3 regions of the Atlantibacter sp. MEI4A-1023 genome follow, and region 2 is predicted to be linked to each of the others. Evidence: predicted binding sites of a transcription regulator. Region 2 holds the regulator's gene; each other region holds the start of a gene.
What was found. Region 2 encodes CRP, which controls carbon source genes, mostly activating them, when cyclic AMP is high. Its sites were predicted from a motif close to ATGTGANNNNNNTCACAT; they were not measured.
Positions count from the first base shown of each region.

Region 1 (4,180 bases), 2.3 Mb from region 2:
ACCGAAACCGATAAACTGGCGGCGTTTAACGACCCGCGCCACCGCTACGCGTTCTGTTTAACCTGCGGCGACGTTCGCTAAACTCAACAAGCCCGGCGCTGCCGGGCTTTTTTTCGCGTCCTATCCTGAGCGCGCATCGTATATACTTCGCGTGTTTATCCTTAACGAACTCAAGACCATGTCCAAGAAATCCATTTACGTTGCCTATACCGGCGGTACGATCGGTATGCAGCGTTCTGAACAGGGCTACATTCCCGTCTCCGGACACCTGCAACGCCAGCTGGCGCTGATGCCCGAGTTCCATCGCCCGGAAATGCCCGACTTCACTATCCATGAATATCAGCCGCTGATGGACTCATCCGATATGACGCCGGAAGACTGGCAGCACATCGCCGATGACATCAAAGACAATTACGACCAGTACGACGGTTTTGTGATCCTTCACGGCACCGACACTATGGCGTTCACCGCTTCGGCGCTGTCGTTTATGCTGGAGAATCTCAGCAAGCCGGTGATCGTTACCGGTTCGCAAATCCCGCTGGCGGAGCTGCGTTCTGACGGGCAAATCAACCTGCTGAACGCGCTGTACGTGGCGGCGAACTATCCCATCAGTGAAGTAACGCTGTTCTTCAATAATTGTCTGTATCGCGGTAACCGCACCACCAAAGCCCACGCCGACGGTTTTAACGCTTTCGCCTCCCCTAACCTGTCGCCGCTGCTGGAAGCAGGCATCCATATTCGCAAGCTGAACACGCCTGCCGCGCCGCACGGGGATGGGCCGCTGGTTGTCCACCCGATTACGCCGCAGCCGATTGGCGTGGTGACCATCTATCCGGGGATTTCCGCCGATGTGGTGCGCAACTTCCTGCGCCAGCCGGTAAAAGCGCTGATCCTGCGTTCTTACGGCGTCGGCAACGCGCCGCAAAACCAGGAGTTTTTAAAAGAACTGCACGACGCCAGCGAGCGCGGCATTGTGGTGGTCAATCTTACCCAGTGTATGTCCGGGAAAGTGAATATGGGCGGCTACGCCACCGGCAACGCGCTGGCTCAGGCGGGGGTAATTGGCGGTTTTGATATGACCGTTGAAGCGACGCTGACCAAATTACATTTTTTATTAAGCCAGGGATTAAGCGCATCGGCCATTCGGGAAGCGATGATGCAGAACCTGCGGGGAGAACTCACGCCTGATGAATAACGTCACCATAATGACCCAACGCGCACTGCTGCTGGTGGATTTACAGAACGATTTTTGCGCCGGGGGCGCGCTGGCGGTCGCGGAAGGCGATAGCACAGTGGATATCGCCAATCGCCTAATCGACTGGAGCCGTACACGCGGCGACGCGATTGTAGCCAGCCAGGACTGGCACCCGGCGGATCACGGCAGTTTCGCCAGCCAGCATAACGCTGAGCCTTTTACCCAGGGCGAACTGGACGGTTTTCCGCAAACCTGGTGGCCGGATCACTGTGTACAGTTGACCGAGGGTGCGGAACTGCATCCGCTGCTCAACCAGAAGGCCATCGACGCGGTGTTTCATAAAGGTGAGAACCCGCTGATCGACAGCTATAGCGCGTTTTTTGATAACGAGCATCGCCAGAAAACCGCCCTGGATGAGTGGCTGCGCCATCACGGCATCAAAGAACTGGTGATTATGGGCCTGGCGACGGATTACTGCGTGAAGTTTACGGTGCTGGACGCGCTGAAGCTGGGTTACACGGTCAATGTGATCACTGACGGCTGCCGTGGGGTGAATCTGGCTCCGCAGGACAGCGCCCATGCGTTTATGGAAATGGCGGCGGAAGGCGCGACGCTGTATACACTGGACGACTGGCTGGAAACGCAGTCCTGATAACGGGCCCCGCAACGGGGCCATTTTTTTACTCGGGGCGCATCTTCGCGATGGTCGGCGGGACAAGGCCGAACTCTTCTTTGAACTGCTGCTTACTTTTCATCACAATCTGGCCGTCGGTGCCAATCGACATATGGTCCGGGTTGTGATTGTGGCGCGTCTGCCACAGCATCACCAGTTGCATACTGTTGGCTTTTTGCTCGTCGGTTAACGCCACGCCATCGGGCCATTTGCCCAGCTCCACGGCGGTGACCAGCCGCTGATACACTTCCGGCGTCATGCTGTTAATCAGGTCATCAATGTTCATTTTCGCACTGCTCCACTGGAATAGTTTGCTGAATCGATTTTTCAGCCCTTTGTTTGTGCGCCGTTCTCATCATCGGTGAAGCTCAGCGAGGCGGAATTCACGCAGTAACGTTCGCCGGTGGGCTTCGGGCCGTCCGGGAAAACGTGGCCTAAATGCGCATCACAGTTGCCGCAGCGAATTTCGGTGCGCTGCATACCGTGTGAGTAATCATTCAAATAGCGGATCGCGTTCTCGCTCACCGGTTCGAAAAAGCTCGGCCAGCCGCAGCCCGAATCATACTTGGTTTGCGAGTTAAACAGCGCCGCATCGCACACCAGGCAATGGTAAACGCCCTCGCGCTTATTATGCAGCAAACGCCCGGTAAATGGCGCTTCGGTGCCATGTTGCTGAGTAACGTAAAACTGAACGTCGGTCAGCGTTTTCTTCAGATCTTCCGGGGAGTTGTTGTTAGCCATAAGTTCACATCTCGGCAGGGTTAAACAGATCACATTATCTGCCAGATTCTAACAAAACATTAACAGTACGGTGCTAACTTTTGATCTAAACTTAGTGCCAGGTAAACGGCAGCGGGTTGTTTGTGACTCACATCACAATTTTCATCTCACTGTTCTTTAAAATGTCCCGCGGCGTCCCCATGTGGGATGGCAGCACAAAAGGAAATGTTTGACGTGTTATTCGCGCAAAGGTTGTTCACCAGATTGATTTGTCGCAATGATTGACACGATTCCGCTTGACGCTGCGTAAGGTTTTTGTAATTTTACAACCAACCTTTTATTCACTAACAAATAGCTGGTGGAATATATGACTATCAAAGTAGGTATCAACGGTTTTGGCCGTATCGGTCGCATTGTTTTCCGTGCTGCTCAAACTCGTTCTGACATCGAAATCGTTGCAATCAACGATCTGTTAGACGCTGAGTACATGGCTTACATGCTGAAATATGACTCCACTCACGGTCGTTTCGACGGCACCGTTGAAGTGAAAGACGGTCACCTGGTCGTTAACGGCAAAAAAATCCGTGTTACCGCTGAAAAAGATCCGGCTAACCTGAAATGGAACGAAGTCGGTGTTGACGTTGTTGCTGAAGCAACCGGTATCTTCCTGACCGACGAAACCGCACGTAAACACATCACCGCTGGCGCGAAAAAAGTGGTTCTGACTGGCCCGTCCAAAGATGACACCCCGATGTTCGTTAAAGGTGCTAACTTTGAAAAATACGCTGGCCAGGACATCGTTTCCAACGCTTCCTGCACCACCAACTGCCTGGCTCCGCTGGCTAAAGTTATCAACGACAACTTCGGCATCATCGAAGGCCTGATGACTACCGTTCACGCGACCACCGCTACTCAGAAAACCGTTGACGGCCCGTCTCACAAAGACTGGCGCGGCGGCCGTGGCGCAGCTCAGAACATCATCCCGTCCTCTACCGGTGCGGCTAAAGCAGTAGGTAAAGTTCTGCCGGAACTGAACGGCAAACTGACGGGTATGGCGTTCCGCGTTCCGACTCCGAACGTATCCGTAGTTGACCTGACCGTTCGTCTGGAAAAAGCCGCTTCTTACGAAGACATCAAGAAAGCCATCAAAGCAGCTTCTGAAGGCGAAATGAAAGGCGTTCTGGGCTACACCGAAGATGACGTTGTTTCTACCGATTTCAACGGCGAAATCTGCACTTCCGTGTTCGATGCCAAAGCCGGTATCGCACTGAACGACAACTTCGTGAAACTGGTTTCCTGGTACGACAACGAAACTGGCTACTCCAATAAAGTACTGGACCTGATCGCTCATATCTCCAAATAAGTTGAGATGAACGATTAATCCTTAGAGGGCGACGATGGTCGCCCTTTTTTTTTGGTCTGAACAGAGGATGATGGACATGATAAATCGCATTTTCGATCTGCCGGTTGTAGAGCAAATCACCCCGGCGATTTCTTTACGCAGAATGGACGAGCTGGATGTTGTGGTGATTGAGCATCCGAAGGCCCGCGCATCGTTGACGTTACAGGGCGCGCATCTGCTCTCATGGAAA
Region 1 covers NZ_CM149568.1:2,645,251-2,649,430, forward strand. Annotated here, with positions in the region: gene sppA (signal peptide peptidase SppA) at 1-81, shown strand, start outside; gene ansA (asparaginase) at 179-1,195, shown strand; gene pncA (bifunctional nicotinamidase/pyrazinamidase) at 1,206-1,847, shown strand; gene ACVV26_RS12730 (YeaC family protein) at 1,876-2,154, opposite strand; gene msrB (peptide-methionine (R)-S-oxide reductase MsrB) at 2,196-2,609, opposite strand; gene gapA (glyceraldehyde-3-phosphate dehydrogenase) at 2,956-3,951, shown strand; gene ACVV26_RS12745 (D-hexose-6-phosphate mutarotase) at 4,028-4,180, shown strand, end outside.
Region 1: the regulator CRP is predicted to act here: its motif matches at 2,730-2,747, upstream of msrB (peptide-methionine (R)-S-oxide reductase MsrB).

Region 2 (4,180 bases):
AGTCGTTAACCGCTTTCGGATTATTTAGCCGCCGGTTTAGCCAGATCCCATGATGCGGCCGCTGACGCCATGCTACAGACGAAATGGTGTGCATGGTATCGAGGTGGCCGAGTATCCGCTGGAGATGCTGTTCCAGCACGCTTAACGGTCCCTGGGACAGGGCTTCCGGCATATCCAGGATCACCGCGTCTTTGGTTTCCCCCGGCTCGTCATATTCCAGCCGCTGCTGGCAGCGCTGGAGCGCAATTTCGCAGGACTGCAAATAGCGCTGCGCCAGGTCCGGCGTCAGCATGGTGTGTTCTCGCGCCATGGTGGTCATGGCATTAATGTGCTCGACGATAAACTGGCTGTGGGTCACCCACAGCTTCATCTCTTCCAGATAGTGGCTATTGAATCCCGGTTCCTGCATTGCCTGGTTCAGCGAGTTGTATAACGCGTTATGCGCCTGGTTGACCAGCATTCGCTGCCAGGCCAGCGGCGTCGGCTGCGGGTCGTCGCTGAGGATCAAGCGTATCGCTTTCTGGTCCGCCTCCAGCGCATCGTGGGCGTTTTTACGCAGCAGGCCGCTTTGCCACTGGGGCCACAACCACACCATGCCGCCAAAGGCGATCAGGCAGCCAATCAAGGTATCAATCAGCCTCGGCAGAATATACTGCTCCCCGCTCAGGGAGAGCAGTTGCAGGCTATACACCGCCGTGACGGTAAAGCCGATCGTCGCCCAGCCGTAATTTTTGCGGATGATGAGATAGCTCACGATGGTGATGACCAGCATCGCCAGCAGGGTGTAACCATCGGCAACGTGATAGTGCAGGGTGATCCCGGCGATGATAAGCCCGGCCATGGTGCCGCCCGCTCGGTGGAGAATGCGCACCCGCGTGGCACCATAGCCGTTCTGGGTCACGAACATCACGGTCATTAAAATCCAGTAGGGTTTCGGTAGGTGCAGGGCGCTACCCACCAGGCTGGCAATACTCAGCATCACCGCAATACGGGCGGAGCTGCGCAGGGCGGTGGACTTCAACGACAGATAGCTTTTCAATGCGCGCAGCACGGGCAGGCGGCGCTGCTTATCTTCCATCAGATCGCGCGAATACAGTGGACGCTGGGATTTCAGCACTCTGGCGATACGGCTGAAATGGTATTCGCAGAACTGTCCCACCGGGTTATCGGGGTGCTGGCGGGCAATTTTTTCCAGCGCGCCAATCTGCTTATCCATTTCAAAGCGCTTCGGATAACGGTGATACAGGATATCGTCGGCGCGTTCCCGCAGGCGGGCCGCCACCGTCTGGGCATTCCAGCGGATCACCGCCTCGGCGTGGCTTTCGCGCACCAGCTTCTGCACCTCTTCGGGCTGATGCAGGCTGACGGAAATATGCTCCTGCAAATCCAGCGCGATCTGAAAAGTGCGCAGCAGGCGTTTATAGCCGTGATGCTTACCGGTCGACAGCATGTGTAGCTGCTGATAACACTGGGTAATCAGGTCGACGGTTTTTTGCTGGCGCGCCAGCAGCGGCGGCAGCGCGCTTTGCGGATCGGTATGCTGGGTCAGCAGGCTGTATTTGGCTTCACAATATTCCGCCAACTGACGGTACAGCAGGCTCAGGGTTTCGCGCAGCGGCTGTTCGCGCCACACCCAGAACCAGAACCAGTTAAATAACCCGTACCATAGCGTGCCCAGGGCATACAGCAGCAGCGGTTCCCACATCGGCATAGAGCCCGCCAGGCTGAGTGTGAATATCGCTGCAATAAGCGACGCCGGGAGCAGGCGAGCATGAAGCGGACTGATTTCCGCCGTGACGCCCAGGATCAGTGCCAGCCCGGAGAGCGCCAACGGCAGCGGCACGGAATTAAGCAGTAATAACTGCACCGCGAGGCTGCTAAGGGCAAACAGCGACCCGCCGATAACCAGGCGTTTAAAGAAGCGCTTGTGCGGGGTGTCCAGGCCAGCGATGTTGCAGCAGGCGGGAACGAGGGAAAAAAGGAGGCCTTGTTGCAGATGGCCCAGAACCAGACCCACCGCCACAGGCAAACACAACACCAAGGTTTGACGAAGTGCGTAGTTGATTTCGGGGTGGTAGATCAGGCGTCGCCACATGGGTGAGATCGGATGAAACGGCGTGTAGCCACGCCGTTTCGCAGGGTTTAGCGGGTACCGTAAACCACAATGGTCTTACCGTGGGCGGAGATCAGGTTTTGATCTTCAAGCATTTTCAAAATGCGGCCAACGGTTTCGCGGGAGCAGCCGACGATCTGGCCGATCTCCTGACGGGTAATTTTGATCTGCATACCATCCGGGTGGGTCATGGCATCCGGCTGTTTAGCCAGATTCAGCAGCGTTTGTGCAATGCGGCCAGTCACATCAAGGAAGGCGAGGTTGCCCACTTTCTCTGACGTCACTTGCAGACGGCGCGCCATCTGCGAAGAAAGACGCATCAGGATGTCAGGGTTAACCTGAATTAGCTGACGGAATTTTTTATAAGAGATTTCTGCCACTTCACACGCCGTTTTGGCGCGAACCCAGGCACTGCGTTCCTGACCTTCTTCGAACAATCCCAGTTCGCCGATGAAATCGCCCTGATTCAGATAAGAGAGGATCATTTCCTTGCCCTCTTCATCTTTAATCAGCACTGCCACGGAGCCTTTAACGATGTAATACAACGTTTCCGCCTTTTCACCCTGGTGAATCAGCGTGCTCTTCGATGGGTACTTATGAATATGGCAATGAGACAAGAACCATTCGAGAGTCGGGTCTGTTTGCGGTTTGCCAAGCACCATGCGCGGTTATCCTCTGTTTTAAGCTGACTCCAGAGAGCAACAATAATAACCCTCTGGGTTTTTGCAATCGTCTCTTCTCCTGGCCGGAGAAGGGGCCTTTAACGTCCTGTGGCCTGTAATAGGTGTGGTCGTATGCACACATGCATTACATCAATGTATCGCTGTAGCATCCGACTGTTTTAGCATAGCTTTACGTGAGTGTCTCCTATTGTCTCGTTTCAGCTTGACCTGGCTCTCATCCGTTGCGCGTTTTGTTACAGCCGCGTAATCTGTCAGTAATTTTGAAACACTGGAGTAACCAAAATGCAGGCAAGAGTGAAGTGGGTAGAAGGGTTAACTTTTCTCGGTGAGTCCGCTTCCGGACACCAGGTTTTAATGGACGGCAACTCCGGTGACAAAGCGCCCAGCCCGATGGAAATGGTATTAATGGCGGCGGGCGGTTGCAGCGCCATTGATGTGGTGTCGATCCTTCAGAAAGGACGTCATGACATCACCGACTGCGAGGTGAAATTGACCTCCGAGCGCCGTGAAGAAGCGCCGCGCTACTTTACCCACATCAACCTGCATTTCATCGTGACCGGTAAAGCGTTAAAAGACGCGGCGGTTTCCCGTGCGGTGGATCTGTCGGCAGAGAAATATTGTTCAGTTGCCTTGATGCTGGAAAAAGCGGTGAACGTCACCCATTCCTACGAAGTGATTGAAGGATAAGTGCTTAATAAGGCGGCGTTGCCGCCTTAAATTTTTCGCCCTTCCATGATTCTTTTTACCAGCGGCAGCATGATCAGCTCCATCGCCAACCCCATTTTCCCGCCTGGCACCACTAATGTATTGATGTGGGAAATGAATGAGCCCTGCAACATGGCCAGCAGCCAGGGGAAATCTATCCCTTCCAGGTTCCTGAAGTGAATCACCACCAGGCTCTCATCCAGCGAGGGAATTGCCTTCGCGGCAAACGGGTTTGATGTGTCAACGGTGGGGACACGCTGGAAGTTAATATGGGTACGCGAGAACTGCGGCGTGATGAAGTTGATGTAGTCTTCCATCGAACGCACGACCGAATCCATCACCGCTTCCCGGGAGTGCCCGCGTTCGCCGGTGTCACGGATGAGCTTCTGGATCCATTCCAGGTTGACGATCGGCACCACGCCCACCAGCAAATCCACATGGCGCGCGACATCATGATGGGGCGTCACCACGCCGCCATGCAACCCTTCGTAAAACAGCACGTCCGTGGGTTCGGGCAACGGTTGCCAGGGGGTAAAAGTACCCGGTACCTGGTTCCAGGGTACGGCTTCGTCATAGGTATGCAGATATTTACGCGATTGCCCGGTACCGGTTTGCCCGTACTGATTAAAAGTCTGTTCCAGCAGGCCAAAGTCGTTGGCCTCCGGCCCGAAATAGCTGA
Region 2 covers NZ_CM149568.1:388,349-392,528, forward strand. Annotated here, with positions in the region: gene ACVV26_RS01810 (YccS/YhfK family putative transporter) at 1-2,095, opposite strand, end outside; gene argD (bifunctional acetylornithine/succinyldiaminopimelate transaminase) at 1-9, shown strand, start outside; gene crp (cAMP-activated global transcriptional regulator CRP) at 2,143-2,775, opposite strand; gene ACVV26_RS01820 (OsmC family protein) at 3,079-3,483, shown strand; gene ACVV26_RS01825 (phosphoribulokinase) at 3,510-4,180, opposite strand, start outside.

Region 3 (4,180 bases), 1.1 Mb from region 2:
ATAATTTTCAATGAAGTCCGCCGGGCCTTTCTGGGCGCTGACCATGCGGCCAAACACCTCTGCGGCTTTGCCGTTATCCAGTACTGCCTGTAGCTGTTTACGGGCGTCGGCTTCATCACGGGCCAGGCGGCCGGAGATCAGCATTTCCACACACAGCGCCATGGTCACGTCGAGCAGACGCGGGTTACGGTAATCGCCCGTCAGGAACTGTACAGCTTCGCGTACTTCTACGGCGTTACCCGCGCTGGAGGCCAGCACCTGGTTCATATCGGTCAGCAGCGCGGTGGTACGCACCCCTGCGCCGTTGGACACGCCGACGATGGCTTCTGCCAGCGCTTCGGAAAGTTCATACGTCGGCATAAACGCGCCGCTGCCTACTTTTACGTCCATCACCAGCGCATCCAGCCCTTCTGCCAGTTTTTTGGCGAGGATCGAGGCGGTGATCAGCGGGATAGAATCCACGGTCGCGGTGATATCGCGTGTCGCGTAGAAACGTTTATCCGCCGGGGCCAGCGAGCTGGTCTGGCCGATAATCGCCACGCCGACGTCTTTGATGATGGCGCGAAAGCGCGCGTCATCAGGGAAAATGTCAAAGCCCGGAATAGCTTCCAGTTTATCCAGCGTGCCGCCGGTATGGCCGAGGCCACGACCGGAAATCATCGGCACGTAGCCGCCGCACGCCGCCACCATTGGGCCGAGCATCAGAGAGGTAACATCGCCCACGCCACCGGTGGAGTGTTTATCCACAATCGGGCCGTTGAGGTTCAGGCTTTTCCAGTCCAGTACGCTGCCGGAATCGCGCATCGCCATGGTCAGCGAAACCCGTTCTGGCATCGTCATATCATGGAAAAAGATGGTCATTGCCAGCGCGGCAATTTGCCCTTCTGAGACGGTGTTATCGCGAATGCCGTTGATGAAAAAACGAATTTCTTCGTCGCTGAGCGCGTGGCCATCACGTTTTTTGCGGATAATTTCTTGAGCGAGGAACAAGGTAACCCCCAGAGATAGCAGATTTTAGGCGGCGGTTGCCCGCCGCAGGAAAGGAATCAGTAGCTGCTGGCGCTTTTGCCGTCGCCGTGGCCGAGCGCTTTCAGCAGGCTGGCTAACAGGCTGGATGCGCCGAAGCGATAGTGACGGGAATCGGCCCAGTCAGCGCCGAACAGGTCGTCGGCAATCGCCAGGAATTTCTGTGCGTCTTCGGCGCTGCGTACGCCGCCGGCAGGCTTGAAGCCCACGGTTTTCTGCACGCCCATATCGCGGATCACTTCCAGCATGATGCGCGCGCTTTCCGGCGTGGCGTTGACCGGCACTTTACCGGTAGAGGTTTTGATGAAATCCGCACCCGCTTTGATGGCGATTTCAGAGGCCTTGCGAATCAGCGCTTCTTCTTTTAGTTCGCCGGTTTCGATGATCACTTTCAGCAGCACGTTGGCGGCGGCGCAGGCTTCTTTACAGGCTTTCACCAGTTCAAAGCCAACCTGCTCGTTACCCGCAATCAGCGCGCGGTACGGGAATACCACGTCTACCTCATCTGCGCCGTACGCGATAGCCGCACGGGTTTCCGCCAGCGCGATCTCGATATCGTCATTGCCATGCGGGAAGTTGGTGACCGTCGCGATGCGGATATCCGGGGTGCCCTGCTCTTTCAGAGTTTTACGGGCAATCGGGATAAAGCGTGGGTAAATGCAGATCGCCGCCGTATTGCCCACCGGAGTGTTGGCCTGATGGCACAGCGCGATGACTTTCTCGTTGGTGTCGTCATCGTTCAGGGTGGTTAAATCCATTAATTGCAATGCGCGAAGGCTGCTTTTGGTTAAATCGGTCATGTGTTTCTCCAGATGGAAGCCGGGTTCGCCGGTTCATTAATCACCGCGCGGAATGTTAGTATTCTAACATCTGCTCACGCTTACTCTTAGACAGACATCACAGTTATGGAAATCGATACGACTCGCCATACACCGTATATGTGATGCAACTCAAAATTCTTAGGGCAGACTGGCTGTTCAGTACGCAATGTGGGTGACAGGATCAAAAGCGCATCGCGTGAATCGTTTTACATTGGCACCACTGTCAACATGTAAGGGACACATCATGTCTGAACTTCACGAAGCCGGTTTGCTGGAACGCTGCCAAAATATCGTTACGTCGGCGGGGCTTTCACCGGCTCAGAAACGCCATTTTCTGGCGCTGGAAGCCGAGAATGCGCTGCCCTATCCGGCTTTGTCGGATACCGCGCGCCAAGCGCTGGCGGACGGCGTTATTTGCGATATGTTCGAAGGCCACGCTCCGTATAAGCCTCGCTATGTGCTGCCTGATTACGCCAGATTTCTCGCTCAGGGCAGTGAATGGCTGGAGCTGCCGCCCGCCGAAAATTTCGACGATGCGCTGTCGATGCTCACCATCCTTTACCATCACGTTCCGTCGGTAACGTCGATGCCGGTGTTCCTGGGGCATCTGGATGCATTGCTGTCGCCTTATGTTAGAATTCTAACACAAGATGAAATCGATCTGCGCATAAAACGTTTCTGGCGCTACCTCGATCGCGTCCTGCCGGATGCGTTTATGCATGCCAATATTGGCCCACAGGATTCGATGGTGGCGCGCGCAATCTTACGTGCCGACGCAGAACTCAAGCAGGTTGCGCCTAATCTGACCTTTATTTATGACCCGCAGATTACGCCGGACGATTTGCTGCTCACCGTCGCTAATAACATTTGTGAATGTTCTAAGCCCCACATCGCCAACGGCCCGGTGCATGATAAAATTTTCACACCGGGGAATTACGGCATCGTCAGCTGCTATAACTCGCTGCCAATGGGCGGCGGCGGCAGTACGCTGGTGCGTATTAATCTCAGCGAAGTGGCGGCGCGCAGCCACAGCGTCGACGACTTCTTTGCGCGCGCGCTCCCTTATTATTGTGAACAACAACGGGCTATCATCAACGCGCGCTGCGCATTTCTGTATCAGGAGTCGAATTTCTTCACAGAAAGTTTCCTGGTGCGCGAAGGCTTGATCGATCCGCAACGCTTTGCGCCAATGTTTGGCATCTACGCGCTGGCCGAGGCGGTGAACGTACTGTGCGATAAATCCGGGATCGCGGGCCGCTACGGGAAAGACGCCGAGGCCAACGAACTGGGCTACCGCATCAGCGCCGCGTTGGCCGATTATGTGGAAAACACCCCGGTGGACTTTGGCTGGAATCAACGCGCCCTGCTGCATGCTCAGTCCGGTATCAGCAGCGACGCGGGCACCACGCCGGGCGCGCGTCTGCCTTACGGCGATGAGCCCGATCCGGTCACCCATCTGCTGGCCGTTGCGCCACATCATCGCTACTACCCGTCAGGCATCAGCGATATTTTAACGCTCGACGAAACGGTGAAGCGCAATCCGCAGGCGGTGGTACAGCTCTGTCTGGGCGCGTTTAATGCCGGGATGCGCGAATTTACCGCTAACGTCAGCGGCAACGATCTGGTTCGGGTCACCGGTTATATGGTGCGGTTATCGGATCTGGAGAAATTCCGCGCGGAAGGGTCGCGCACCAATACCACATGGCTGGGTGAAGAAGCCGCCCGCAATACCGGAATTCTGCAACGTAAACCGCGCGTGGTAAGCAATGAACAGCAGATGCGCTTCGATCAATAAGATCCTGCCGTTCTCCTGCGTGGATGGGCCGGGCAGCCGCCTGGCTCTTTTTCTACAGGGCTGTAATCTGCGTTGCAAAAGCTGCCATAACCCGTACACCATCGCGCTGTGCGACCACTGCGGCGAGTGTGTTCCCGGCTGCCCGGAGCAGGCGTTAACGCTGCGCGACGGGCAGGTTATCTGGGATGAAACGCGCTGCGCCCAGTGCGATACCTGCCTGAAGGGCTGCCCGTCGCAGTCCAGCCCAATGGCGCAAACGCTAAGCGTGGACGAGGTCTTAACGCAGGTGGAACGCGCAGCGCCGTTTATCGAAGGCATTACCGTGAGTGGCGGCGAAGCGACGACCCAACTGCCGTTTGTGCGCGATCTGTTTGCGGCGATTAAAGGCCGCGCCGCGCTGCGCCATCTGAGTTGCCTGGTAGACAGTAACGGCGAGCTGGGCCAGTCGGGATGGGAAAAGCTGTTACCGGTAATGGACGGCGCAATGCTGGATCTTAAGGCCTGGCACCCCGAGCGACACCGGTTCCTCACCGGACGC
Region 3 covers NZ_CM149568.1:4,005,118-4,009,297, forward strand. Annotated here, with positions in the region: gene deoA (thymidine phosphorylase) at 1-990, opposite strand, end outside; gene deoC (deoxyribose-phosphate aldolase) at 1,047-1,826, opposite strand; gene ACVV26_RS18960 (YjjI family glycine radical enzyme) at 2,092-3,642, shown strand; gene ACVV26_RS18965 (YjjW family glycine radical enzyme activase) at 3,614-4,180, shown strand, end outside.
Region 3: the regulator CRP is predicted to act here: its motif matches at 1,965-1,982, upstream of deoC (deoxyribose-phosphate aldolase).